DNA from 3 places in the Paraburkholderia youngii genome. Region 1 is predicted to be linked to each of the others. Evidence: riboswitches for the same ligand, from Rfam matches in the RefSeq annotation. Region 1 holds a riboswitch; each other region holds the start of a gene.

Region 1 (9,533 bases):
TTGCATCGAATTAATCCACATCATCCACCGCTTGTGCGGGTCCCCGTCAATTCCTTTGAGTTTTAATCTTGCGACCGTACTCCCCAGGCGGTCAACTTCACGCGTTAGCTACGTTACCAAGCCAATGAAGGCCCGACAACCAGTTGACATCGTTTAGGGCGTGGACTACCAGGGTATCTAATCCTGTTTGCTCCCCACGCTTTCGTGCATGAGCGTCAGTATTGGCCCAGGGGGCTGCCTTCGCCATCGGTGTTCCTCCACATCTCTACGCATTTCACTGCTACACGTGGAATTCCACCCCCCTCTGCCATACTCCAGCGCTGCAGTCACCAATGCAGTTCCCAGGTTAAGCCCGGGGATTTCACATCGGTCTTACAGCACCGCCTGCGCACGCTTTACGCCCAGTAATTCCGATTAACGCTCGCACCCTACGTATTACCGCGGCTGCTGGCACGTAGTTAGCCGGTGCTTATTCTTCCGGTACCGTCATCCCTCACGGATATTAGCCACGAGGTTTTCTTTCCGGACAAAAGTGCTTTACAACCCGAAGGCCTTCTTCACACACGCGGCATTGCTGGATCAGGCTTGCGCCCATTGTCCAAAATTCCCCACTGCTGCCTCCCGTAGGAGTCTGGGCCGTGTCTCAGTCCCAGTGTGGCTGGTCGTCCTCTCAGACCAGCTACAGATCGTCGGCTTGGTAGGCCTTTACCCCACCAACTACCTAATCTGCCATCGGCCGCCCCTTGAGCGCGAGGTCTTGCGATCCCCCGCTTTCCTCCACAGAGCGTATGCGGTATTAATCCGGCTTTCGCCGGGCTATCCCCCACTCCAGGACACGTTCCGATGTATTACTCACCCGTTCGCCACTCGCCACCAGACCGAAGTCCGTGCTGCCGTTCGACTTGCATGTGTAAGGCATGCCGCCAGCGTTCAATCTGAGCCAGGATCAAACTCTTCAGTTCAAACCTGTTACTGTTTTCGGTTCCGCAGTTTCCTGCTTATGAACCGGTCGCTCACTCAACGTACTGACGATGATCAATCCGTCTTTCGACAGATAAACCTTCCTCTAATACTGTGTGAGGCTTCTGATACTTTTGCCTTGCAGCAGATCCATACGGATCCGCCGCCGCATTCCGCATCAAGCGCCCACACTTATCGGCTGTTAGTTTTTAAAGATCGATCCGCCCAACCCGCAGCGCCTGAACCACCACCACCCGGCACTGCTTCGTTTGCGTCGCTGCGTCTGCAGCAGAGAAGCGAGATTATGGAGAGCGGTCCGCGCCGCGTCAATACCCTTCTCACAAATTATTTTAAAAAGTTGAAGAGCTTAAAAATTGAGCAGTGCCGCGTACAACATGAATTAGTTAGGCGTCCAATTGGATTTCCCTAGGCGCCGCGTCGAGTGGAGTTGCGAAAAGCCGTTAAGCAGCTTTTCCACAGAAAATGTTCGCAAGGCTGTGGATAACCGCTCCACAACCGCGCCAAGTACTTGATCCAAAACCATTCTCGCGCGTTGCGCGCGAAGCGTCGCCGCTTGCGCGGCCACGCGTCACCGTCTTATTCAAGCGGACTTCATCGTCACCCGCGCATTCGTACGCATAAAAGCACTGCGCTCGACCATCGCGCCGAACAACAGCCCGATCGTCGTCCACATGACCACCTGCATGCCGATCGCCGCGACGCGGAACTTCCACAGCAGCACGGCCGGGAACGTGGCCGGCACTTCATTGATGACCGGCATCGACAGTTGTACGGCCGCGATGATCGCGACGAATACGAGCCCCGCGACGATCGAGCCGTTCCATGCACCCAGCTTCGCCGCCGCGCGGCGCCGCACCTTCAGCGAAAACACCATCGTTGCGAGCGAAATCGCGATCATCAGAAAGAACAGGCCCGTGCGCGCGCCGATCGTGTCCGGATCACCGACCGACGGCGGATTGGCCGGATACTTGATATTCGGCACGACCACGATGGCGATGAACGCGCCAAGCGCGAGCCACGCAGACAGCGCGCGCACGCTCAACGAACCCGCGCGTCCATACGCATAGGCAAACACCAGCGAGAACAGACCGCCGAATGCCGCGCCATACGTGACCACGCCAGTCAGCAGGCCGAGGCCAGCCTGCGTCTCACGGCTCACGATTTCGGGCTCGGGCGCCTCGCCGCGCGCCGCGGCCGCTTTCTCTTCGAATGAAATCGCCTGATCGACCTGTGGTTCGCCGACGATTCGCGCGAACGCGAACGTGAGCAAGCCCGCGACGATGCCCGCGAGCATCCCGCGCACCAACAATTTACCTACCATGTCGAACTCCGTTAGTGGCAGGGAAAGCCAAGCAGATGGCGGCCGTCGTGCACGAACTCATGCACGTACATGCCGGGCACGAGCGACGTCGCACCCTGTTCCGCACCAACGAAGTAAAGCGCGAGCAACAGCAGCAAGCCGCCGAATACGACCCACGGCAGCAGTTCACGCAAGGGAATGGGAGTGGGCTGGGCCGCCGGTTGCGCGGCGCGATCGAAAACAGCTTCGGTCATGATGGACATCTCCTGGGGTAACGCGCCCCGATAGTCGATTGCAGAGGAATGGTGCGAAGCTCAGGTCTGGCTTTCGGCTCTTGTGGATTGCAAGGCCGATTACAGTGGCGCGACCGCGCCGGGCTCTCACCGGCTTCCGTGCTTCGCATTGTCGGTATTCTACGCGCTAAACTGCGGCTTCCGCGACGGCGAGGGCTGCGCCGCAACGCGCAACGCACGCCGCGAGCCCGTCAAGCCACGCAGGCAAGTGCGAATGAGGCGCCAACGCAAAGAATGGATACGCGACTATTACTGGTGAGCCATGCGGCAACGGCCGCGCAGCGCGCGGGCCGCTTCCCCGCCGACGATCCGCTCGACGCGCGCGGCCGCGCCGAAGCCGAAGCGGCGCGCGCCCGTCTCGCGCTTCCCGCCGACGCCACCGTATTCACCAGCCCCGCCGCCAGCGCCCGCGAAACGGTCGCCGCGCTCGGTCTGAGCGCCACGCCTGCCGACGCATTGGCGGATATCGACTATGGCAAATGGCGCGGCCAGCGCCTCGCGGAGATTGCCGACGAAGCCCCCCGCGAACTCGCCGCCTGGACGCGCGAGCCCGACGCAGCACCGCCCGGGGGTGAATCGTTCGATCGACTCGCGCGGCGGGTCGGAGAGTGGCTCGACGCGCAACAGGCAGACGTACGCTCATGCAACGCGGTCAACGAAGCAGGCTTCGCGGCCTCTGCACACGGTCGAACCATCGTCGCGATCACCCACGCAACGCTTCTGCGAGCGGCAATCGTGCATGCCCTCGGCGCATCGCCAACCGTGTTCTGTCGCATCGAGATCACGCCGCTGTCGGTCGTCGAATTGCACCACTCGCGACGCGGCTGGTCATGGTGGCCGTCTGCCACCGCCTGAACGGAACCGCCGCTTACCTGCCCGACACCACGAGCCGCAATTGGTTCACCCCCTCGGGAGTCAGCGTGATTTCGGTGCGTCGATCCTTCGCGCCGAGATAAAAGTGCTGACGTCCCGGCGAATTCTGATCGTGCGTTGCATCGGGCAGGCACGACGCGATGTCGGCCGCGACCGCTTCCAACGCATCCGCGTTCGAGCCCGCCGCCTGATGCGGCGTCCACGTGCACTGGAAACTACGATGCGCGGCTGAACATTGCGCGTCGTCGCCATAGGGTTGCGCGACGCCTTTGCCGTCGTCGGGCGTCAGCGAGGTGAAGCCGTCGGGCGCCGCGGCGACGATCCGTTTCAGCGCGCCGCAAGGTCTGGGGCTATCGTCGGCGGATGCGCCGACCGGCAGCAGCGCAACGAGCGATGCCGCGGTAAGCGCGATAGCGGAGAGTCGATAGGTTTTCATGTTGTGCGTGAAGCTTCCAGAGTGCTGCTGAAAAAAGCTCGCAGCGAGCCACCCTCAATAGCACGCTTCATGCCCATACGCGCGAACACCCAGCACGCAGGCGGCGCAGGACGGCACACAAATTGCGTGGCGCCATACCGGCCGCAACATCACGCCGCTTCCGATCAAAGCCACTGCCGACGTCATTTCAACCATCATGTCGACTACCACCGCCGCCCCCACCCCCGCCCGCTTATCGTCGGGCATCGCAGGAATCGACGACATCCTCGGCGGTGGTCTTACGCCGAACCGCATGTACCTCATAGAGGGTGCGCCAGGCACGGGCAAAACGACCTTGGCATTGCAATTCTTACTCAAGGGCCTCGACGAAGGGCAGACCGGTCTTTACGTCACGCTGTCCGAAACCCGTGCCGAACTGCTCGCGATCGGCGCGAGCCACGGCTGGGATCTGAGCCGCTTCAAGATACTCGAACAGCTGCCCGAAGAAGGGCTCGAACCGCAATACGAACAGAGCGTGCTGCACCCGGCCGAAGTCGAACTCGGCGAAAGCGTGCGCAACGTGATCGAACACGTCGACGAACTGAAACCCGCGCGCGTCGTGCTCGACAGCTTGTCCGAACTGCGTCTGCTGGCGGAGAACCCGTTGCGCTACCGTCGGCAGATTCTCGCGCTCAAGCACCATTTCTCGACGCGCGCATGCACGGTGCTGCTGCTCGACGACACGTCGGCCAGCGCCTCCGACATTCAGCTTCACAGCATCGTGCACGGCGTGATCAGCCTCGACAACATTGCCCACGATTACGGCGGCAACCGCCGCCGTCTGCGCATCGCGAAGATGCGCGGCATCAAGTTCCGCGAGGGCTATCACGACTTCACGCTGAACACCGGCGGTCTGCGCGTCTATCCGCGCCTCGTCGCCGCCGAGCATCACCGCGAATTCGGCACGAGCCCGATGAGCACCGGCACGTCCGGCCTCGACGCGCTGCTCGGCGGCGGCCTCGTTCCCGGCACCAATTCGCTGGTCATCGGCCCGTCGGGGGTCGGCAAAACCACCACCGTCGTGTCGTGCCTGCTTGCCGCGCTCGAACGCGGCGAGCGCTGCGCGTACTACGTGTTCGATGAAACGCTCAGCACCCTGGTGACGCGCTGCGCGTCGCTCGGCATGGATCTCGCACCGCATGTCGACAGCGGCCTGCTGACGCTGCGCCAGATCGATCCCGCGGAAATTTCGCCGGGCGAGCTGTCGAGCGACGTGCGCAACGCGGTCGAAAACGAGGGCGTGCGCTATGTCGCGGTCGACAGCCTGAACGCCTATCTGCAGGCGATGCCGGGCGAGCGCTTCCTGCTGCTGCACATGCACGAGTTGCTCGGCTATCTGAATCAGCAGGGCGTGGTCACGATGCTCGTGCTCGGGCAGCACGGCATCATCGGCGAGGTGCAGACCGAGGTCGACATCAGTTATCTGAGCGACGTGGTCGTGCTGTTCCGCTACTTCGAGCATCACGGCGAAGTGCTGACCGCGGTAACCGCCGTCAAGAGCCGCGCGAACGATCATGAACGCACGATCCGCCAGTTCCGCCTCGGCACCAAAGGCGTCGAGGTAGGGGAAGCGCTGCGTGACTTCGAGGGCGTGCTGTCGGGCCTGCCCTCGTATCGCGGCAGCACCGCGATGCTCGGTGCGGCGAATCTGATCGACACGTCGGGACAGTAAGCGATGGAGCAGCGCGTCCTCATCCTCGCACCGTTCGGCCGCGACGCCGAAGTGATCGCCGCTGTGCTGCACAACGACGCACGCGCCTGCGTGACCTGCGACGACGCCGACGCGCTCACCAGCGAGCTCGACGCCGGCGCGGGCACCGCGCTGCTCACCGAGGAAGCGCTCGCGAACGGCCACGGCTCGGGCCTCTTTGCGTGGCTCGAACGCCAGCCCGCATGGTCCGACTTCCCGTTCATCCTGCTCGCCGCGCGCAGCATCGGCCATCGCTCCACGCGCGGGCTCGAAGTGCTCGAACGGCTCGGCAACGTCGTCGTGCTCGAACGTCCACTCAATTCGGAGACCTTGCGGCGCGCGGTCGCGTCATCGTTGCGCGCCCGCGGGCGGCAATATGAATCGCGACGGCTGCTTGCCGAGCGCATCGAGGCACAGGACGCGCTGGAGCAGCTGAACGATTCGCTGGAAAGCCGCATCGCCGCGCGCACGCACGAACTCGCGTCAGCCAACGACCGGCTGATGGCCGAGATCCACGAACGCGCGAAGGTGCAGGCCGTGCTCGTGCAATCGCAGAAGATGGAGGCGCTCGGCCAGCTGACTGGCGGCATCGCGCACGACTTCAACAATCTGCTGAACGTGATCATGGTGAACGCGGAACTGATCGCGCGCGTGAGCGGCGACGAACGCCTGCGCGGCATGGCCGCCACCGTCAAACGTGCGACCGAGCGCGGCGCGAAACTGACCGGCCAGCTGCTGACCTTCTCGCGCAACAGCAACCCGAATCTGAAAGCGATCGACGTGGTCGCGCTGCTGCAAGGCATGCGCGACATCATCGCGGTGTCGCTCGGCTCCAGCATCCGCTATGGCAACGACTTCGAGCGTAATGAAATGTGGACCCGGGCCGACGCGAATCAGCTCGAGCTCGCGGTGCTCAATCTCGCGATCAACGCTCGCGACGCGATGCCGGATGGCGGCCGCCTCGACATTCACGTGACCCTGCGCGATGCACCCGACCAGACGCTGAAGCAAGGCCGCTACGTCGTGATCGAAGTCACCGATACCGGAGAAGGCATTCCGCCCGACGTCGTGTCGCGCGTGTTCGATCCGTTCTTCACGACCAAGCCGGTCGGCAAGGGTACGGGGCTCGGCCTGAGCCAGGTATATGGCATCGCGAGGCAGGCGGGCGGCACCGCGCGCATCTTCAGCGAAGAAGGCACCGGCACCACGGTGCAGATCTGGCTGCCGATGCGCGAGCGGGTGCTCGCGCAGAACGAAGCGGAGTCCGACGCGGAAGCGAACGCAGCCGGTGACAAGCACGTGCTCGTGGTCGAGGACGACAACGAGGTGCGCGCGATGCTCGTTGAATCGTTGCGCATGCTCGGCTATACGGTGACCGAGGCCGCCGACGGTCAGGCGGGCCTCGACCGCCTCGTCGACGATCATCCCGATCTGCTGATGGTCGACTTCGCGATGCCGGGCATGAACGGCATCGACGTGATCGCCGCGGCGCGCAAGCTGCGTGCCGATCTTCCGGTGATCCTCGCGACCGGTTATGCGGACGTGAACATTTCCGATCTCGCAGTCAAGCATTGCACGATCCTGCGCAAGCCGTTCCAGCTCGACGATCTGGCGCGCACGGTGCGGATCGGGCTGGTCGCGTGATTCGCACCGCAGACTCCTCCGCTTCGGCCACGATTTCCAAATCAATAGTTTGCTAACGAATATTTTGGAAATACAATACCGGCCATGTCGAATCTCGATGCCTTGCGCCGCACCGTCAGCAGCACGCTGGTCGTCGCCGCCAGAAAGTGGCGGCGCACGAGTCACGGTGTGCTCGCGGCCTTCAACGTCTCCGAAGCGTGCGCGACACCGCTTCTGACCGCAAGCCGGCTCGGCTCGGCGGTGCGTCAGGTCACGCTCGCCGATCACATCGGCATCGAGGGGCCATCGCTCGTGCGGCTGCTCGACCAGTTGTGCGCGGCCGGCCTGATGCGCCGTGACGAAGACCCCGAAGACCGCCGCGCGAAGACCGTCGCCCTGACCGACGAAGGCCGCGCCGTCACCGCGAAGATGGAAGAAGAGCTGGTCACGCTGCGCGCGCAGGCGCTCAAAGGTGTATCGCGCGACGATCTCGAAGCTGCGCTGCGCGTGCTCGACGCATTCACGACCGATGCCGCCGCACGTGCCGAACCAGGCGGCGGCGGCGAGCCCGAGACGGCCAAAGGCGAGGCGCTTGCCAGCAAGGTCAAACGGACGAGCGGCAAAAGCGCGGTCAAACCGGCCGACAAATCACGCGGCACCGTCAAGGCGCGCAAGTCCACCAGGCGCGGCGCGCGAGCCAGCGCGCCGCGAAACGCCGATTCCGCGTAACGGCTTATGGTCTATCCCACTCTCCGCGACTGGCTGTTCTCCGTCAAGACGTTCGCCGCGGCCATGCTCGCGCTCTACATCGGCCTCGCGTTCGAACTGCCGCGGCCGTACTGGGCGATGGCCACCGTCTACATCGTGTCGAACCCGTTCGTCGGCGCGACCCGCTCGAAGGCGATCTATCGTGCGCTGGGCACGGTGCTCGGCGCGTCGGGCGCGGTGCTGCTGGTGCCGCCGTTCGTCGAATCGCCGTACCTGTTCAGCGTGATCGTCGCAGCGTGGACCGGCACGATGCTGTACCTCGCGGTATCGGACCGCACCGCTCGCAGCTACGTGTTCATGCTGGCCGCCTATACGATGCCGATCATCGCGCTGCCGTCGGTGACGAATCCGACCGGCGTCTTCGATCTCGCCGTGAGCCGGACCCTCGAGATCCTTGTCGGCATCGTCTGCGCGAGCATCGTCGGCAGCGCGGTGTTTCCGAGCCGGCTCGCGCCGACGATCATCGAGCGCACCGACGCATGGTTTCGCGACGCCGCGTTCTACGCGACCGAAACGCTATCGGGCCGCATCGCAAGCTCGGCGATTTCCGGCGCGCGGCAACGGCTCGCGAGCACGATCAATGGTCTCGAACTGCTGCTGAGCCAGCTCGCCTACGACCACACGCGGCCCGACGTGCTCGCGCGCGCGCGTGAACTGCGCGGCCGCATGCAGTTGCTGCTGCCGATCATGTCGTCGCTCGCCGATCCGCTGCTCGCGCTCTACAACAACGGCCCGCAACACTGGCCCGAAGGGCTGCAGACGCTGATCGACGACGTCATCAAGTGGTTCGACCAACCGCTGCCCGAGCCGAGCGAGGGCTATCGCGCGGACGAAACCGCCAACGCGCTGCGCGCGCGCATCGCCGCGATGCGCCCGCCTGCCGCCGCGCTCGCGCATTGGGACGGCGCGCTGCTGTCGAACGCGTTGTGGCGCCTGGGGCAAGTGATCGACGTGTGGCAGGACTGCCGCTCGCTGCGCATCATCATCACGCGCGAGGAAGGTTCGTGGCGGCCGCATTTCCGTCACTGGCGGCTCGGCGGCACCGAGCGCTTCTACGATCGCGGCATGATGCTGTTCGCGACGCTGTCGGCGGGCGCGGCCGTGGTGCTCGCGTGCGCGCTGTGGATCGGCTCGGGCTGGAACGACGGCGCGAGCGCGGTCACGCTGGCGGCAGTGGCCTGCTGCTTCTTCGCCGCGCTCGACGAGCCCGCGCCGTTCGTGTTCCGCTTCTTCGTCGCGACGGGCGTCGCCGTCGTGGCCGCGGGCCTCTATCTGTTCGTCGTGCTGCCGCAGGTGCACGACTTCGCGATGCTGGTGATCTTGTTCGCCGCGCCGTTCATTCTGGTCGGCACGCTGATTCCACGCCCGCAGTTCAACATGGTGACGGTGCTGGTCGCGGTGAACACGGCCACCTTCATCAGCATTCAGGACGCTTACGACGCGAACTTCCTGACGTTCCTGAACGCCAACCTCGCGGGCCTTTCCGGCCTGCTCTACGCCTATCTGTGGACCCGCGTGACGCGCCCGTTC
Region 2 (9,533 bases), 2.6 Mb from region 1:
GCAATTGCGCGGGCGCAATCACGGTCCGCGCGATCAGATCCGCGCCCATCACCGCGACGCCGCCGCCGAGTGCAGCCGCCGGCAGCAGCATGCGCTGGTCGTTGCCGAACGCGAGCCGCAGCATATGCGGCACGACGAGACCGACGAAGCCGATCGTGCCCGCGGTCGTCACCGCCGCGGCTGCCGCCAGCGACGCGACCAGGTACACGCGCAAACGCAGTGGCATTACCGCGACGCCGAGCGCTTGCGCGGCTGCGTCGCCGCGCAGCAGCACGTTCAGACGCGGCGCGGCTGGCACGATCGCGAGCAACACGAGCGCGAGCGCGATCAGCGCGGTCCACGGCAGCGCGCCGCCATTGAGGTCGCCGGTCAGCCAGAACAGCATGCCGCGCAGACGGCTATCGGGCGCGAGATTGAGCAGCAGCGTGATCATCGCGCCCCACCCGGCCGCGATCACCGCGCCGGTCAGCAGCAAACGCGGCGACGTGTCCTGCGGCTCGCCGCGCCACAGTTCGCGACGCGCGAGTCCGAGCACCAGCAGGATCGACACGAACGCACCCGCGAACGCGCTCGCATCGACGATCCACCAGGCGCCGCCCGCGATCATCGCGACCAGCGCGAAGCTGGCCGCGCCGCCCGACACGCCGAGCACGTACGGCTCGGCCAGCGGATTGCGCAGCAGCACCTGAAGCAGCGCGCCGGCGAGCGCGAGCAACGCGCCGCACGCGAAGCCTGCGAGCGCGCGCGGCAATCGCAACGTGCGCACGATTTCGCCGGCGAGATCGTCGCTGCCCGTGGCGCCGAACGTGTGCGTTGGCACGAGCGCCGCAAGCACGCGCGACGGCGCGAGCGGCACGCTGCCGAGCACCAGCGACGCGCCGAGCAGCGCGACGGCGGCGAGCGCGAGTCCGAGCCAGATCGCGGCCGCGCGTTTCGCGTTCATCGGGCGCGGCGTTGCCATCGCGGCGGACAGCGAACCGGACGCGCGACTCATCCGCGTGCGCTCACGCATGCGGCCAACCCGGCGCGCGCGTCACTGCTGCCGCCAGCCGAGCGTGACATACGCACCGCGTCGCGGCGAGTTATACGAGTAGGCCGTCTCATAGTCCTTGTTGAACAGATTGTCGATTTGCGCGCTGACGTACCACGCCTTCGTGATGTTGTAGCGCGCCGATAGATTCACGATGCCATAACCGCCGAGCTTGCCGGTGCTGTCTGGACGCGGACCGCTGACGATCCACTCGCCCCCAACCCGCCATCCACCGATGCTGCGATTCGCCGCGAACGACCCGAAGCGTCGCGCGCGTCGCACGAGGTCGGTACCGCTGTCGAGATCGACCGGGTTCTGCAGCGTCAATGTCGCGCGTACGTCGGTCTTGCCGACATGACCGCTCCACGATCCTTCGAGTCCCTGCACCTTCGCATGGCCGACGTTCTCCGCGAGATAGATGCCGGGGATCGTCTGCACGTAGTCGATCAGATTCGTATAGCGCGTCTGGAATGCGTTCAGACGCATCACGCCGAGCGCGTCGGTCGCGTACTGCAAACCGGCTTCGACCGAGTGACTGCGCTCCGGCTGGATCGACGGGTTGCCGCTGATCGGATAGTACAGATCGTCGAAGCTCGGCGCGCGGAACGCATCGGAATAGCTTGCGGTTACCTTCCAGCGCGACGTGATGTCGAAACCGTAGCCGAGATAGTAACTGTTCGCTCCGCCGAAATCGGAGTACTGGTCGCGGCGTACGTTGGCCTGAATCTGGTTGCGGCCGAAGCGTGCGCTGTAGCCGGCGAAGACCGAATCGACGTGACGGTCGGGCGCGGCGAACGTGTCGGAGTCGAGAGTCTGGTCGAGATGTTCGTAGCCGAATTGCAGCTTCTGGTTCGCGGCGAGCGCGAAATCGTTCTGCCACGTGTACTGGCGATTGTCGGTATCGAAACGGTCGTTGTAGATGCCATTGGTGTTCGATACGCTGCGGTCGTCGCCCTCGGCGAGCGTGAAGTGGGTGGTCCACCAGTCGGTCAGCTTGCCGTTCGCAAACACCGACACCTGACGCACCTTGCTATAGAGGTTGTTCAGATCGGTTGGCACGCCGTACGCATTGTCGTAGCTGTTGTTGTTGTTCGACTGGAAGTAGCTGACACCCGCATCCCACTTGTCGGTGAACTTGTGGCGCAGCGACGCGCTGATGCTCTCGTTCAGATTGCCGTTCGCGTTCGGATTCGCGCCCGGCGCCTCGAGCGGATCGAGCGACGAAAAGCCGTCGTTCTTCGTGCGCGCGAGCGAGATGTTGAAGGTCGTGCGACCGTCCTGATCGAGCGCGCCGTTCACGCCGGCCGTTTGCGTCTGCGTGTGATAGCTGCCGTAGCCGAGCGAAAAATTGAAGCGCGGCGGATGATCGCCGCCGTCTTTCGTGAACACCTGCACGACACCGCCGATCGCGCCCGAGCCGTACAGCGCCGACACGTTGCCGTTCACGACTTCGACGTGATCGACCTGGTCGAGCGGAATCTGTGCGAGCTGAGAGGAGCCGAGACTCACCGAATCGACGCGCACGCCGTCGATCAGCAGCAGCGATTGTGTCGACGACGCGCCGCGCAGAAAGAGGCTCGTGGTCGAACCGGGGCCACCCGTGCGCGAGATTTGCGCGCCGGGTGCGAGTCGCAGCAGGCCGGGCAGATCGGTCGCGGTCGTGTCGGCGATGTCCTGCTGATCGAACTGCGTGGTCTGCGGGATCGCGTCGCGCAACGCTTGCGCTCCGCGTTGTGCGGTCACGACGATCGGCGAGAGCACGTTGCCCGATGCATCGGCGGAAGCGGGATTGGCCGCATCCGCAACGTTTGGGGCGTTCGCGGTGCTTGCATCCGCAGCGGACGATGAAGGCACAGGCTCGGCGCTTTGCGCATGCGCGACGAGCGGCAGGCTCGCGAACGCGAGCAGCGTCGCGCGGGCGATGGGGGACAACATGGGATGACATTCCTGTGGATAGCATGCACGGCCTGCTTCCCCGCAGGCCGACGCGTCACGAGGCGTCCCCCCATGTTTAACGTTTTCGCGGGGGACGTCCCTCTTTTCTGGCCGGTATCCGGGCTACGACACATCGATCCCGCCTTCCCACGCGTGACGCGCAGTGGCACACTCGCAGATTGAACTTCCAACCGTGCGACAAGGACCGACCTGCATGAGCACATCACATGCGGTCGTTTACCGTTGCGGGGGCAGCGCAGGTTCGCGCATCCGGTTTGGCACCGCGCGCGCCCTGCTTCCCGTTTAACTGCGCGCGCCGAAAAGCGCGCGCGGGCACCAGAGTGCGGGAAGTGTAGGAGCGGCTTCGCGGGGCGTCAAGAAAGGCCAACCGGAGCGCGATCCGTTCTGTCGAATGCAGGTTATTGTCCGATGGATTGCCGGTCTTTGATCTTATGGTCGACGACACGACTCGCAACGAACCTGCATGAAGCGATGCTGTTACGTCTCGAAACGAGACAATTGTCGGAACCTGTAATATTCCGCGCTAAAATGCGATGTCTTTAGAGGACGCAGCACATGCTCACCGAACTCGAATCACTCTCCCAGAACATCGGCAAGCTGATTGCGATCAGCAAGCGCCACAACGAAGCGCGGATCGCGCTCGAAGAGCAACTCGCGCAAACGCGTGCCGAAGTACAAGCCACGCACACCGAACTCGCGCAATTGCGTGCCGAGCGCGATGCACTGCAAGCGGAACGCGACGCGCTGTCCGCCAAGATCGACGACGCTCAGGTGCGCCTGAATGCGATTCTCGAAAAATTGCCGCGCGCACGCGCAAGCAGCGAACCGGATAACCAGCTCGATCTGCTCGAGTCCGCCCAGCCCGAACACGAGGAAGCGGAAGGCGACGTGAGCCGACACGGAGAAAGCGCATGACCACCAAGCAGATCGAAGTATCGATTCTCGAAGTACCCTACCGTCTCGCCTGTTCGCCCGAAACGGAAGGCGCGCTGCTCGAGGCGGTCGCGCGCGTCGACGCGGAGATGAAGAAAATCCGCAGCGGCAGCAACGTGCGCGGCACCGATCGCATCGCGGTGATGGCGGCGCTGTCGCTGGCATCGGAACTGCTTAAGCTGCAAAGCAGCGTGCGACACGGAGAAGCATTTCCTGCTGAAGAAATCCGGCGTACAATGCAGCAAATGAACGAACAGCTAGGTACTGTGATTGAGCAGTACAGCATGCAGTAAGCAGTAGTTGACTCAATAGCGGGCCGGTTTCGAACCGGTCACATGTTCAACGGTATGTGTTGTAGCTTCATCGGTTTAGCTTCCCTGCCTGGTTCGCCAAGGTCATATATTCCTTGAACCAATGCCATGTGCACGGTTGCGGAAATTTGTAGCACGGGTGTGCGCGTCACTCTGTCTGATGTACCCGAAGTGTTGCTAACTGCGACCAATTCTGAACCCTCGGTTCAGGATGCCGGCCTAGCGGCTAAGGCGGGGACCTTATCTGGAACGGCATCGGACTTCGGTTCGATGCCGTTTTTCTTTGGTCGTCGTTTTTTCTTTTTGTGTGCCTGTTTCAGGTGCTTTTCCGCGCGCGCCTGTTGTTGGCGCCTCGTTCAATCTCACACGCTCACTCCGATTCATGCGCTACTGGCTGATGAAGTCCGAACCGGACGAAGCAAGCATCGACGACCTCGCCAACGCACCGCATCGCACCTTGCCGTGGACCGGCGTGCGCAATTATCAGGCGCGCAACTTCATGCGCGACGTGATGCAGGTCGGCGACGGCGTGCTCTTCTATCATTCGAGCTGTCCGGAACCCGGCATCGCGGGCATCGCGGAAGTCTCGTCGACCGCGTATCCGGACCCGACGCAGTTCGATAAAAAGAGTCCGTACTACGACGCGAAATCGTCGCGGGAAACGCCGCGCTGGATGCTCGTCGACGTCGTGTTCAAGAAGAAAATCCCACTGATTCCGCTGGCCGCGCTGCGCGAGCATGCCGAATTGCAGGACATGCGCGTGCTCGCCAAAGGCAACCGTCTGTCGATCACTCCGGTGACCGACGCCGAATGGCGCTTCATCACTAAACAGCTGGTTTAAGGGCAAATGCGCGACGCGGCACGTGTCCTGATCGCGTCCGGGCCATCATTTCCGATGCGGCGGCGAAGTACTAATTGGGGAACCAAGCGCCAGTAAGACGCGCCTAATCGCTCGACGAAAGCGCGAGTTCGAACCAACCGTTCGACGGCATCCCGATCCATTCGCCAGCGCATCCGTCAAACCGCGCGCCACCATCGCGTCATCACGCGGCGCACGCGTCGAACGTGCACAACCTGTTCAAACAAGGATTCCAGCCATGACGACAAAAACCGCACGGGCCCTCGCACTCGCGCTCGCCTTTGGCGCGCCTGTGGCGCTCGCGCTGAACCCGGCGCCCGCTCGCGCGCAGACCATGATGCCGCAGCCCTCGGGCGTGCTGTCGCTGAATGCGCAGGCGAGCGCGGAAGTCCCGCAGGACGAAGTCGAAATCACGCTGTTTTACGAGCAGGAAGCGAGCGAGCCGTCGGCGTTGACGTCGACGCTGAACCAACGCGCCGACGCGGCATTGCAGAAGGCGCGCGGCGTGGCCGGCGTAACCGCGCGCTCGGGTGCGTTCTCGATCTTCCCGTCAACGGACCGCGACGGACGCATCTCGGCGTGGCGCGGCCGCACGGAAGTCGTGCTCGAATCGCGCGACTTCGCCGCGGCATCGAAGCTCGCCGGACAGATGGCATCGATCATGCAGGTAGGTAACGTGCGTTTCTCGCTGTCGCCGGAAGCGCAGCGCGCCGCCGAACAGCGGCTCAGCGGCGAGGCGATCAAATCGTTTCGCGAGCAGGCCGCGGCATCGTCGCAGGCGTTCGGCTTTAGCGGCTATTCGATCCGCGAGGTCAACGTGAATCACAGCGGCGTGATGCCGCGTCCGATGATGATGATGAGCGCACGCGCGATGGGCGCCGACGCGAAGAGCGCGCCGATGCCGCTCGAAGGCGGCACCTCGACGGTGACGGTCAACGTGTCGGGGTCGGTGCAGATGAAGTGACGCGCACGCGCGAACGCCGGCGCTTCAAAGAGAAACGCCACGGCATCCATCGATGCCGTGGCGTTTTTTCATGCAGCGTTCGCTACGCTGGCCGGGCGCGGCTCAGTTCGCGCCAACCGCCTGCGCCGGCTCGCGGCGCCCACGGCGATACGCCCACACCATCAGGCCGATGCCCGCGAGGATCATTGGCAACGACAGCCATTGACCCATCGACAGCCCCATCGCGAGCAGGCCGAGGAAATCGTCCGGCTCGCGCGCGAATTCGACCGTGAAGCGCGCGAGGCCGTAGCCGATCAGGAACATTGCGGAGATCGCGCCGAGCGGCTTCGGCTTGCGCGAGAAGAAAATCAGCACGAAAAACAGCGCCACGCCTTCGAGCGCGATCTCGTACAGCTCCGACGGATGCCGCGGCAGCATGTGATATTGCGCAAACACTTCGTTCAGATGCCATTGCGCGGCCAATTGCGGATGCGCGGCGAGCCAGCTGGCGTCGTCGGGCGCGGCGCCGGGGAACAGCATCGCCCACGGCGCGGCCGGATCGGTCACGCGGCCCCACAGCTCGCCGTTGATGAAGTTGCCGAGCCGCCCCGCCGCGAGGCCCGTGGGCACCATCGGCGCGACGAAGTCGGTGACCTGCAGCCACGAGCGCTTGCGCTGATACGCGAACAGCATCATCGCAATGGTGACGCCGAGAAAGCCGCCGTGAAACGACATACCGCCTTCCCACACCTTGAAGATGTCGAGCGGATGCGCGAAATAGAAGCTGGCCTTGTAGAACAACACATAGCCGAGCCGGCCGCCGAGGATCGTGCCCAGCACGCCGAAGAACAGCATGTCGTCGATGTCCTTCGCGGTCCAGCCTTGCGCGGCGACGTACGGCAGCCGCAGCCGCAGCCGGGCGACCACGATCGCCGCGACGAACGCGACGAGGTACATCAAGCCATACCAGCGCACGGCGAGCGGCCCCAGATGGATGGCGACAGGGTCGAAATTCGGGTGAATGAGCATCGTGTAGTTATGGGCAGTTCAGGTTCGAAAGCAGTTTTACAGGGATCAGAAGCGGGATCTAGACGCGCGACGCCACGCTCGCCGCATGCGCGCGCACGATGTCGATGAAGCCCGCCAGCACCGGGCTGACCTCGTCGGTACGCCAGACGAGCCCCGTTTCGATCGCGGGCACCGACTCGGACAACGGCCGGTACACGACGCCCGTGCGCCGCAGGTTACGCAACGATTGCGGCACCAGTGCGACGCCCATGCCGGCCGACACGAGACTCACGATGGTCTGCATCTGGATCGCCTCCTGGCCGATCCTTGGCGCGAGGCCCGCGACGCCGTAGCAATCCATAATGATGTCATAAAAGCCTGGCGCGAGACGTCTTGGGAAGATCACGAGCGGCGCGTCGCCGAGATCGCGCAGGCTGACGGGCGTGTCGAGCCATTCGGCGGCGGGGTCTTCATTTGGCTTGCCCTTGCCGTTTTTGTTTACGCTGCCCTGCAAGCCTCGCGCCATCTCCGTCGACATCGCGATCACGAGCGGCTCGCGCGCGATCGGCAGCCACGACAGCTGCGATGCACGCCGCGACGGCAGCGGCGCGATCACCAGACCCGCGTCGATACGCCCGGCCACCAGTTCCTCGACCTGCACGTCGCTGGTCGCCTCGGTCAGCTCGAGCCGCACGCGCGGATGCCGCGCGCCGAAATCGCGCAGCAGCAGCGGCAGCAGGCCGTAGTCCGCGGTCGACACGAATGCGAGCGACAGCACGCCCGCCTCGCCGCGCGCGAGGCTCTGCGCAAGCGGCCTTAAACCCTCCGCCGCCGCGAGCAGCCGCTGCACCTCCGGCAGCAGATCGGCGCCGACCGCGGTCAGCTCCACCGAGCGCTTGGTGCGCGCGAACAGCTCGACGCCGAGCGTCTCTTCGAGCGCGCGGATCGCCTGCGACAGTGGCGGCTGCGTCATCGACAAACGCGCGGCCGCGCGCCCGAAGTGCTTTTCCTCGGCGACGGTGACGAAATAGCGCAACTGGCGCAGATCAGGAATCGTCGGCAGCATGATTAATATATTTTACGACCTGAACAGCCGCGAATAATACATGCGACGCCGGCCATGCAAAACCGCCTGTTCGCGCGGTCTGGCGGAACTACACTGAACGGATGCGCGCGCGGGCGCCGCGTGCGCACTCGTCAGAACAGCCAGACCTGGAGCTCCCCATGGCCTACAACCGTCGTTCGAAGAACATCACGCAAGGCATCGCGCGTTCCCCGAATCGCTCGATGTACTACGCGCTCGGGTACCAGAAGGAGGATTTCGACAAACCGATGATCGGCGTCGCCAACGGCCACTCGACGATCACGCCATGCAACGCCGGCCTGCAGCGTCTCGCCGACGCGGCCGTCACCGCGATCAAGCGCGCCGACGCGAATCCGCAGACCTTCGGCACGCCGACGATCTCGGACGGCATGTCGATGGGCACCGAAAGCATGAAGTACTCGCTGGTGTCGCGCGAGGTGATCGCCGACTGCATCGAGACCTGCGTGCAGGGCCAATGGATGGACGGCGTGGTCGTGATCGGCGGCTGCGACAAGAACATGCCGGGCGGCATGATCGGCCTCGCGCGCATGAACGTGCCGGGCATCTACGTGTATGGCGGCACGATCCGGCCGGGCAACTGGAAAGGCACCGATCTGACGATCGTGTCGTCGTTCGAGGCGGTCGGCGAATTCACGGCGGGCCGCATGTCGCAGGAGGATTTCGAGGGCATCGAGAAGAACGCGTGTCCGTCGACCGGTTCGTGCGGCGGCATGTATACGGCCAACACGATGAGCTCGTCGTTCGAGGCGCTCGGCATGTCGCTGCTGTATTCGTCGACGATGGCGAATCCCGACCAGGAGAAGGTCGACTCGGCCGCCGAATCGGCGCGCGTACTCGTCGAAGCGGTGAAAAAGGATCTGAAGCCGCGCGACATCATCACGAAGCAGTCGATCGAAAACGCGGTTGCCCTGATCATGGCGACCGGCGGCTCGACCAACGCGGTGCTGCACTATCTGGCGATCGCGCACGCGGCCGAGGTCGAATGGACGATCGAGGACTTCGAGCGCATGCGCAAGAAAGTGCCGGTGATCTGCAACCTGAAACCATCGGGCCAGTATGTCGCCACCGATCTGCACAAGGCGGGCGGCATTCCGCAGGTGCTGAAGATCCTGCTCGACGCCGGGCTTCTGCACGGCGATTGCATGACGATCACCGGCAAAACGCTCGCTGAGGAGCTGAAAGACGTACCCAGCAAACCGCGCAGCGATCAGCAGGTGATCTTCCCCGCCGACCACGCGCTGTACGCCGAAGGCCATCTCGCGATCCTGAAGGGCAATCTCGCCGAAGACGGCGCGGTCGCCAAGATCACCGGGCTGAAAAACCCGGTCATCACGGGTCCGGCGCGCGTATTCGACGACGAGCAGAGCGCGCTCGAAGCGATCCTCGCC
Region 3 (9,533 bases), 1.9 Mb from region 1:
CGCGCGTGCAGGACGGCAAGACCGTCGCGTTCGACGTCAACCCGGCCGAGCAAGCGCTCGGCTATCGGCTGCAGATTTCGCACGATGCCGATCAGCTCGACCTGGTGCGCGATCTACGCGTGAGCGTGCCCCACGCCGACTTCGGCGATCTGCCCGACGGCACGTACTTCGTGCGTGTTGCGTCGACCGATAGCAACGGCCTCGACGGCCTGCCGAGCGTGTATGCGTTCGAGCGCCGCCAACTCGGGCTGGACGCTTCGGCCGCGCAGCGCGCGGGCAGCCACGACTACGAGTTCCGCTGGTTCGTCAGCCACAGCAACGTGCCGACGCGTTTTCGCTTCGTGCTCGCGATGACGGCTGATCTAAGCCATCCCGTGATCGATCGCACCGATCTCGCGGGCGGCGAGCTCGTGATCAGCGATCTGCCGCCAGGTGTCTACTACTGGACGATCGTCGCCGAGCAGTTCGACAACGGGCGCTTCTACGAAAAGAGCAGCCCGGTCCGCTCCTTTACGCTGGCGCGCTGACGCTGGTAGATTCTCGGAGCCGGCCTGCTGGCCGGTCCGTCCTCTGGTTCCCGACTACATCGTCCCTTGCCCGCCACTTCTACGCGACTGAGCCTCGATCCGCGCGCCCGTCTCGGACGGCGGGCCGGCCGGCGCTTTCTGACCGAGTGGCTCAGCGTTGGCTGCCTCGGCCTCGCGGTGATCCTGCTGACGTCGTTCGGGCGCGTCGGCGCGGGCATCGATCTGCTGGTGTACGACCAGTTTCTGAAGCTGCGCGCGCAGCCGCTGCTGTGGGACATCGTCGTCGTCGAAATCGACAATGCGACCATCGACGCGCTCGGCCGCTGGCCGTGGCCACGCAGCGTGCATGCGCGGCTGCTCGATCGGCTCGCCGCGGCCAAACCTGCCGCGGTGATCTACGACGTGCTGTTCACCGAGCCCAACGTCGACGACGCCCGGCTCGCCCACGCCATCGCGCTGAGCCCGACCTATCTGCCCGTGCTGCTGACGCCGCCCGATGCGAGCGGCGAGCGCACCGTCGATGAACCCGTCACGCCGCTCGCGCAGGCAGCCGCCGGGCTCGGTCACATCAATTTCGAAGTGGACAGCGACGGCATCGTGCGCAGCGTCGCGCGCTTCCAGGGCGACGAGCACTCGCGCTGGCCGCAACTGACGGTGCTCGTCGCCGACGCGGTCGAACACGGCAAGCTGCATCTGCGCAACGGGCTGCCGCCGCGTCGCTCGAACGAGCCCGCGCGCGGCAGCGACGACGGCCGCGAAGACCGCTTCCTGATACCGTTCGGCCCGAATGCCGCGAACTACGCGAGCTTCAGTTTCGCCGACGTGCTCGCCGGCAAGGTGCCGGCCGATCAGTTGCGCGGGCGCATCGTCGTGATCGGCGTGACGGCGTCGGGTCTGTACGACCGCTTCGCGACGCCTGTGTCGGGCGAGCTCGGTCCGCTGCCAGGCGTCTACATCCACGCGAACGTGCTCGACACGCTGCTGACCGGCCGCGAGATCCAGCCGGTCGCGCTGTGGATCGTGTTCGCGGCGGCACTCGCGCCGCTCGCCGCGTTGCTCGGCGGCTTCCTCGTACTGTCGCCGCGCCGCTCGCTGATGCTGACCGGCGCGCTGGTGCTGCTCGCCGTGGCCGGCAGCGCGCTGCTGCTGTACGGCGGCAGGCTGTGGATGTCGCCGGTGCCGGCGATCCTCAGCGTCGCGATCGTCTACCCGATCTGGAACTGGCGACGCCTCGAAATGACGATGGCGTATCTGCGCGGCGAGCTGCAACGTCTCGCCGACGAGCCGCATCTGCTGCCCGAAACGCCGAAGCGCCGCCGCGAGTTCGGCGGCGACGTGCTCGCGCAGCACATGGCGCTGATGGCTGAGGCCGCGCAACGGGTGCAGGACATGAAGCGCTTCGTGTGGGACAGCCTCGACAGCATGCCGGAGCCGATTCTCGTCAGCGATGTGGGCGGCGTCGTGCTGATCGCGAATCACGCGGCGAAAGCGCATTTCGCGCGGCTCGGCGCGCCGATGCCCGAGGGCCAGCCGATGCATAACGTGCTCGGCGGGCTCACGCTCGTGAAGACGATCGATACCGGCGCGGCCTCGGACAACCAGCGCAACGTGCACGCACACGCGCACTGGCCGGCGCCGCTCGATCCGACGCGCGGCGAGTTCGCGGCGCTGATGGCGCAGGGTGTCGAGGTGCGCGACACGAACGAGCGCGACCATCTGCTGCGCTATGCGACCTGCACCAACGCGCAGGGCGAGACGACCGGCTGGATCGCCGGTCTGGTCGACGTGTCGGCGCTGCATGCGGCCGAGCGTCAGCGCGAGGACGCGCTGCGACTGCTGTCGCACGACATGCGTTCGCCGCAGACGTCGATCATTGCGCTAGTCGAGATCGAGCGCGCGCGGACCGAGCCGGCGCTCGCGCGCGGCGTGCTCGAGCGCATCGAACGCTACGCGCAACGCGCGCTCACGCTCGCCGACGACTTCGTGCAACTGGCGCGCGCCGAATCGCAGGCCTATGTGCTCGAGCCGCTGAGCCTGACCGAACTCGTCATCGATGCGAGCGACGAGGTCTGGCCGCAGGCGCACGCGAAGCGCATCACGCTGCATACCGAAACCGGCGACGACAGCAACGACGAACCCTGGATTTGCGCCGACCGCTCGCTGATGACACGCGCGCTCGTCAATATTCTGAACAACGCGGTCAAGTACAGTCCGCCCGACACGCGCATCGTGTGCAGCTTCGCGAGCCAGCCGGCGGCGAGGCGCGAGGGCAGCGGGGCGGCACGCGTGGCGTGCACGATTCGCGACCAGGGCTATGGCATCCCGAAGGAGCAGCAGGCGGGGCTATTCGAGCGCTTTCGCCGTTTTCACGAGGCAGAGCGGCCGGAAGTGGGCGGCGCGGGACTCGGCATGGCGTTCATCAAAACCGTCGTTACGCGCCACGGGGGCAGCGTCGAAGTCGTCAGCGCGCCCGGCGAGGGGACGGCGTTTACGATCTGGCTGCCCGCGCTCGACGACGCGCCGCTCGATGAAACGAGCGCACCGCGCGCCTGATGCGCTCGTGATGGATTCGATGGACTAGAGAGAAGACAGAAAATGGCGAAGATCGCTCACCTCTGTGCCGCGCTGGCCGCGGCGAGCCTCACCGCTTGCGCGGGCCTCGGCGCCGACGTGCACACCGTCTGCGCTAACAGCGCCGACCACGCCGTTGCGCTGCAAGGCGAGCAGACCTATTCGCTCGCGCGCACGCAGGCGCAGGACGACAGCGCCGACCATCCGCAAGTCGAAAAGCTGCTGCGCGACGAGTTGGCGAAGCACGGGTTCGTCGATACAGCGGGCAAGCCCGCGCATTACCTGCTGTCGATCGCGTATAGCACGCGGCCGGCGTCGATCGGCATCGGCGGTGCGGGTTGCGAGCCGCCCGATTGCGGCGCGGGTAGCGACGGTCCAGGCGCGCTGCTTTTCGGGCGCAAGTATCAGCACGCGCTGACGCTGCGCTTTTTCGACTATGCGAGCGGCACCGAGCGCTACAAGGTCAGCGCGGTGTATAGCGATCGCGACGCGGCCCCGCTGCGTGCGCTGCCGCTGCTCGTGAAAACCGCGCTTGCGAAGCTGCCGTACGACGCGCCGGCCGACTGGCGCGTGAAGCTCAGTATCGACAAGGCGAGCGGTGCGCCGAACGTCGAGTCGATGGAGCCGCTGCAGCGCTAAACAACGCAGCTTCGAGTCGCCGGAGCCGTGCGTGTCGGTTATTCCGGCACCGGTTCGCCGCGTGGCCAGCGGTTTTCGAACACACAATCGGCTAGCGGCAGACGGCTCGCCCAGCGCTCCGTTTCGAGCATCGGCTCGCTGTAGAACGCATCGACGTGGCCGAGACACAGAATCGCGACCGGCCGCGCGCCTTCCGGCATCGCCAGTAGCCGGTGCACCGCGTCGACATCGAACAGCGACACCCACCCAAGCCCGAGTCCTTCCGCGCGCGCGGCGAGCCACATGTTCTGGATCGCGCACGCGACCGAAGCGAGGTCCATCTCCGGCAGCGTGCGACGGCCGAACACGTGCCGCTCGCGCCCGTCCATCAACGCGATCACCAGCAGCTCCGCGCAGTCGCGCATGCCTTCGACCTTCAGCTTCATGAACTCGTCGCGGCGCTTGCCGAGCGCGTCGGCGGTGGCGAGCCGTTCGCGCTCGACGATGTCGCGCAAGCCCGTGCGCAGCGCCGCATCGGTGATGCGCACGATGCGCCACGGCTGCATGTAGCCGACGCTCGGCGCGTGATGCGCCGCGTCGAGCAGACGCCGCAGCACCGCTGGATCGACCGGATCGGGCACGAAGTGGCGCATGTCGCGGCGTTCGTAAATCGCGCGATAGACCGCCTCGCGCTCGGAGTCGTCAAAAGGCTTCGCCATGAAAGAGGGCGGCCGTGAAAGCCGGGTTGGAGGGCCAGTAAGCGTGCATATAGGTTGCCACAATCGGGCCCACGCGGAACACCGCTTCGCCGGGGGTGTCGCTGTGCGCGCGGGTGGCGAAGCGCTGCGGTTCGAGCGGTGTCGCGAGCTTCGAGTAATGAAACGTGTGGCCGGTCAGCGTGCCGTGGAGGCCGTCGATCTGCTGCATGCCGAGCGACGTGAAGCGTGTTTGCATCGTCGCGTGACCGGGCAGCAGGCCGAGCATCCGCGTGCGCGTGCCTTGCGCGTCGGTCAGGGTGTCGAGCAGGTAGAGCATGCCGCCGCATTCGGCGACCACCGGTTTGTCCGCCACGACGTGTGCGCGGATCGATGCCGCGCTGCTCATGTTGCCCGCGAGCGTCGCCATATGCAGTTCGGGATAGCCGCCCGGCAGATAGAGCGCATGCGCGTCGGCGGGCAACGCTTCGTCGGCGAGCGGCGAGAAATAGCTGAGCCGCGCGCCGAGCGCTTCGAGCAGCGCGACGTTGGCGGGGTAGATGAACGAGAACGCGGCGTCGCGCGCGATCGCGATGTGCGTGCCTTCGAGCAGACGCGGCAGCACCTCGGGCGACGGTGTGCCGAAATCGACCGGCGGCGGCAGTTCGGCGAGCGCGGTCGACGCGAGCGTATCCGCCGCGCGTTCGAGGCGCGCTTCGAGATCGTCGATTTCATCGGCTTGATGCAGGCCGAGGTGCCGGTCGGGCAGCGTGATCTCGTCGCTCGTGGCGATGTGGCCGCACCAGCGCAGTTCAGGCGGCAGCGCTTCCTGCAGCATCTGCGCGTGCCGGGTCGAGCCGACGCGATTCGCGAGCACGCCATGAAACGGCAGTTGCGGTCTGAAGCGCGCAAGGCCGAACGCGAGCGCGCCGAAGGTCTGCGCCATCGCCTGCGCGGAAATCACCGCAAGCACCGGCACGCCGAACGTGGTCGCCAGATCGGCGCTGCTCGGCGTGCCGTCGAACAGGCCCATCACGCCTTCGATCAGGATCAGATCGGCTTCTTGTGCCGCCTGCGCGAGCAGGTTGCGGCACGCGCTTTCGCCGACCATCCATAGATCGAGCGACAGCACCGGCGCGCCGCTCGCGCGCGCGAGGATCATCGGGTCGAGAAAATCCGGCCCGGTCTTGAACACGCGCACGCGACGTCCGAGCCGCCGGTGATAGCGCGCGACACCCGCGGTGATCGTGGTCTTGCCTTGTCCCGAGGCGGCCGCGCTGATGAACAGCGCGGGGCACGCTGCGGAGCGAGTCCCCTTGGGGGGCGCGGACATCGCTCAGAACTCCACGCCGCGCTGCGCCTTCACACCCTGCTCGCGATACGGATGCTTGATCGCGCGCATTTCGGTGACGAGGTCGGCGGCTTCGATCAGCGCGTCGGGCGCATGGCGCCCGGTCACGACGACGTGCAGCATCGGCGCGCGCGCATTGATCACGGCGAGCACTTCGTCGAGCGGCAGGTACTCGTACTTCAGCACGGTGTTCAGCTCGTCGAGGATCACCATCTGATAGTCGCCGCTTTCGATCATCCGCCGCGCTTCGTTCCAGCCCTTGCGCGCGGTTGCCATGTCGGCTTCGCGGTTCTGCGTGTTCCACGTATAGCCGTCGCCCATCGTGACGAAATCGCATTGCGCGATCGCGCCGAGGAAATCGCGCTCCGACGTATGCAGCGCGCCCTTGATGAACTGCACGACACCCAGCCGCATGCCGTGGCCGAGCACCCGCACGGCCATGCCGAACGCGGCCGTGCTCTTGCCCTTGCCGGTGCCGGTGTTGACGATCAGCAGGCCTTTTTCGACGGTAGCGCTGGCCTGCTTCTTTTCGTGGCCTTCGCGGCGCCGTTCGGTCATGCGTTGATGCGATTCGGGATCGGTTTTCATCGGAGGTCCTGGTCTTGAGGGGCGGGATGGAAGGGCGCTACGTCGCCGGGTGCGCTGTCGCTCGCCGCCGCAATCGCGACGGTAATGCCGGCGTGCGTGGTCTTGCGTACGACCAGACGTGCGTTTTGCGTGATTGTCGCGCGGACCGACGCTGCTGCCGCCAGTAGCGCACACGGTTCGCACACACCGTCGACACCAAGATGCGCGCGCGCGGCCGCCGACGGCGACGCGAACGGTGCGGCGGCGATCTGCTCGCGGCTGAACAGTTGCAGCGGTAGTTGATGGCGCGAACAGAATTCGAGCAGACCTGCTTCGTTGGCTTTGGCGTCGATCGTCGCAATGGTGTGGATCTGCTCGAAGGCATTCGAACCGAGTGCTGCGCGCACGGCGGCTTCGATGTCAGCCGCATCGCTGTGCAAGCGGCAACCTATGCCGACGCTCAGCGTTTTAATCGCGCTCGCAGCTTGTTCGTGAGCGACTCGGCCGTCGCGTTTGGCCGCATCACGCGCAAGAGCGAACGAGGCCACGCCGCCGATCACGACGATCGCCGGCGAGCCGAGCCCCGCGCGCACGACCGCCTCGGCAAACTCGCGCAGCGGCGCGAGCACGTGACGCTGCTCCGGCCGCGTCGCCGATTCGATCGCCGCGCAGGGCGTATCGGCGGACATGCCGGCCGCGAGCAACGCGCCGACGATTTCGCCGAGCCGCCGCATGCCCATATAGATCACGAGCGTCATCTGCGTCGCGGCGAGCGCGGCCCAGTCCGGCTCGCCACCGCCGGCGCCGTGGCCGGTGACGAACACGACGCCCTGCGCGTAATCGCGATGCGTGACCGCGATGCCGAGCGTCGCGGGCGCGGCGATGCCGGCCGTGATGCCGTTGATCACGTCGACTTCAACACCAGCCGCCTGCAGCGCCTGCAATTCTTCGCCGCCGCGGCCGAACACGAACGGATCGCCGCCTTTGAGCCGCGCCACGCTGCGTCCCGCGCGCAGATGCCCGAGCATTTGCGCGACGATGTCCGCTTGCGGAGTCGACGGATGGCCGCCGCGCTTGCCGACGTATACGACTTGCGCGTTGGCGCCCGCGAACTGCAGAACGTCGGGATTGACCAGATCGTCGACCAGCACGACATCGGCCTGCGCGAGCGCACGGGTGGCCTTCAGCGTCATCAGTTCGACGTCGCCGGGACCGGCGCCGATCAGCCAGGCGCGCGTCATCGCGGCGTGCATGGCGCATGCCATGCGGAGATGGGAGGGGAGTGGCGGCGTGCGACGGTGCGCGCGGCGGTGAATATGGATGTCATGCGGTACAGCGAATCCGGGCGCGGCCACTCGTGCGGTTCGCGGCGGATTCTTCAGTGAGAACGCCACGACACGCGCGATGCCGCGCTACTACGCCTTCACATCCGTTCCCCGCGGATTCCGGCGGCCGGCGGCGCAACCCGATGCACGCATGCATGCGGCGCCGCCTCCGCGTCTGGCCGGTATCCGGGCTGGCGGCCTCACGCGCTTCGCCTTCCCGTCCCGGTTTGCGAATCTGCGGATTCGCGGGGACAGTGGCATCAAAAAACGCATGCGCGGCACAGCGGAATCGAAGCTGAATCGAACCGCGCGCCGCAGGTCGCTTACCGTTGCGGGGACAGCACAGGTTGAACGCGCGACGCGCTGCCTGTTTCCCGTTTAACTGCACATGCGAGCGCATGTGCGGGCACCAAACGCGCGCATACGATAGCACATGACGCCTTGCCGGATAAGCCGCGGCGGCGCTTTCCGGCGCCCCGCGTTCCTTGACTGCGCATGCCCGGGGGCCTACACTCGCACGCACTTTGGGTGCTCGCGTGCGCGTTCGTGCGCATGCAGTTAAACGGGAAACAGGGAGCCATCTGCGCTAGAGCGGCTAACCTGTGCTGTCCCCGCAACGGTAAGCGAAAAGCGGTTCCGGCTTGATAGCCGGGCGCCGCGGTGCCGGCTTCGATGTCCTCGCGCAAGGTCGCGTCGACATATCACCACTGGACGAGAAACCACTCGTCCGGGAAGGGGAAGCGGCGCTTTCGCCAGCCCGGATACCGGCCCGAAGAAGCAGAACGACCGCCGCGGGGATGCGGCGGCGCGTTCATGACCTCAGTTCCGCTTTCTGTATTTCCGTTGTCGCGGCAATGCCGTCGTTCGTCCCCGTGTCTGGTGATCGCTGGTACTGTTGCGCGTGCTTCATTCGCTCCATTCGCCAGCCGATGCCGACCGATGCGCGGAACTTGCGGCAGACCGATGCAACGCAAAGGGATGGACCTCACGATGCAAACTCAATTGCGCAAGATTCCCGTCACGATCGTTACCGGCTTTCTCGGCAGTGGCAAAACTACGTTGCTGCGGCACATCCTTCAGCATGCGGGCGGCAAGCGCATAGCGGTGATCGTCAACGAGTTCGGCGAACTCGGCATCGACGGCGAAATCCTCAAGGGCTGCGGCATCGGTTGCGATGAAAACGGCGTCGAGACCGAAGGGCAATTGTATGAACTCGCGAACGGTTGTCTGTGCTGCACCGTGCAGGAAGAGTTTTTCCCGGTGATGGAAAAGCTCGCGGAGCGGCGCGACGAACTCGATCACGTGCTGATCGAAACCTCGGGGCTCGCATTGCCGAAGCCGCTCGTGCAGGCGTTCAACTGGCCGCAGATCCGCAACGGCTTCACGGTCGACGCGGTGGTGACGGTGGTGGATGGCCCCGCCGCCGCAAGCGGCCAGTTCGCCGATAACCCGGTCGCCGTCGATGCGCAGCGCAAGGCCGATCCGAATCTCGATCACGAGTCGCCGCTGCACGAGCTGTTCGAAGACCAGTTGTCGGCCGCCGATCTGGTGATTCTGAACAAGACCGATCTGATCGACGACGCGCGGCAGCACGAAGTGGAAGCCGCGATCCGCGCGGAGATTCCGCCGCAGGTGAAGATCGTGCGCGCGCAGCGGGGGCAGCTCGACCTGCATACGCTGCTGGGGCTCGAAGCGGCGTCGGAACAGACGATCCATCTGCGTCACGACCACCACGGTTCCGCCGACGACCCCGATCATCATCACGACGAATTCGATTCGGTCGTCGTGCAGGCATCGGTGCCGTCGCGCGACGCGGCGCTCGCCGCGTTGCAGACGCTGGTCGAAAGCCACACGATTTACCGTGTCAAAGGCTTCGCGG

Evidence for each region. Region 1 has a riboswitch for cobalamin ahead of G5S42_RS13965 (CbtB domain-containing protein). Riboswitches for the same ligand answer to the same signal wherever they lie in the genome.
Region 2: it holds a riboswitch for cobalamin, as region 1 does, so the genes downstream of both, G5S42_RS25705 (TonB-dependent receptor domain-containing protein) here and G5S42_RS13965 (CbtB domain-containing protein) in region 1, are expected to answer to the same signal.
Region 3: it holds a riboswitch for cobalamin, as region 1 does, so the genes downstream of both, cobA (uroporphyrinogen-III C-methyltransferase) here and G5S42_RS13965 (CbtB domain-containing protein) in region 1, are expected to answer to the same signal.

The regions. Positions count from the first base shown of each region.
Region 1 is NZ_JAALDK010000001.1:3,017,533-3,027,065, reverse strand. Features, by position in the region: rRNA gene G5S42_RS13975 (16S ribosomal RNA) at 1-962, opposite strand, end outside; gene G5S42_RS13970 (CbtA family protein) at 1,562-2,302, opposite strand; gene G5S42_RS13965 (CbtB domain-containing protein) at 2,314-2,535, opposite strand; cobalamin riboswitch at 2,587-2,721, opposite strand; gene G5S42_RS13960 (histidine phosphatase family protein) at 2,809-3,429, shown strand; gene G5S42_RS13955 (hypothetical protein) at 3,443-3,883, opposite strand; gene G5S42_RS13950 (ATPase domain-containing protein) at 4,080-5,594, shown strand; gene G5S42_RS13945 (ATP-binding protein) at 5,598-7,256, shown strand; gene G5S42_RS13940 (MarR family winged helix-turn-helix transcriptional regulator) at 7,341-7,964, shown strand; gene G5S42_RS13935 (FUSC family protein) at 7,971-9,533, shown strand, end outside.
Region 2 is NZ_JAALDK010000001.1:5,639,036-5,648,568, forward strand. Features, by position in the region: gene G5S42_RS25700 (FecCD family ABC transporter permease) at 1-994, opposite strand, end outside; gene G5S42_RS25705 (TonB-dependent receptor domain-containing protein) at 1,034-2,965, opposite strand; cobalamin riboswitch at 3,058-3,321, opposite strand; gene G5S42_RS25710 (ATPase) at 3,542-3,901, shown strand; gene G5S42_RS25715 (cell division protein ZapA) at 3,898-4,212, shown strand; RNA gene ssrS (6S RNA) at 4,291-4,472, shown strand; gene G5S42_RS25725 (EVE domain-containing protein) at 4,613-5,071, shown strand; gene G5S42_RS25730 (SIMPL domain-containing protein) at 5,328-6,053, shown strand; gene lgt (prolipoprotein diacylglyceryl transferase) at 6,156-7,061, opposite strand; gene G5S42_RS25740 (LysR family transcriptional regulator) at 7,120-8,106, opposite strand; gene ilvD (dihydroxy-acid dehydratase) at 8,265-9,533, shown strand, end outside.
Region 3 is NZ_JAALDK010000001.1:1,147,348-1,156,880, forward strand. Features, by position in the region: gene G5S42_RS05380 (FecR family protein) at 1-527, shown strand, start outside; gene G5S42_RS05385 (CHASE2 domain-containing protein) at 594-3,080, shown strand; gene G5S42_RS05390 (DUF4136 domain-containing protein) at 3,123-3,737, shown strand; gene bluB (5,6-dimethylbenzimidazole synthase) at 3,776-4,435, opposite strand; gene G5S42_RS05400 (cobyrinic acid a,c-diamide synthase CobB) at 4,419-5,744, opposite strand; gene cobO (cob(I)yrinic acid a,c-diamide adenosyltransferase) at 5,748-6,350, opposite strand; gene G5S42_RS45420 (cobalamin biosynthesis protein) at 6,347-6,802, opposite strand; partial or broken gene cobA (uroporphyrinogen-III C-methyltransferase) at 6,845-7,570, opposite strand; cobalamin riboswitch at 7,815-8,083, opposite strand; cobalamin riboswitch at 8,164-8,441, shown strand; gene cobW (cobalamin biosynthesis protein CobW) at 8,645-9,533, shown strand, end outside.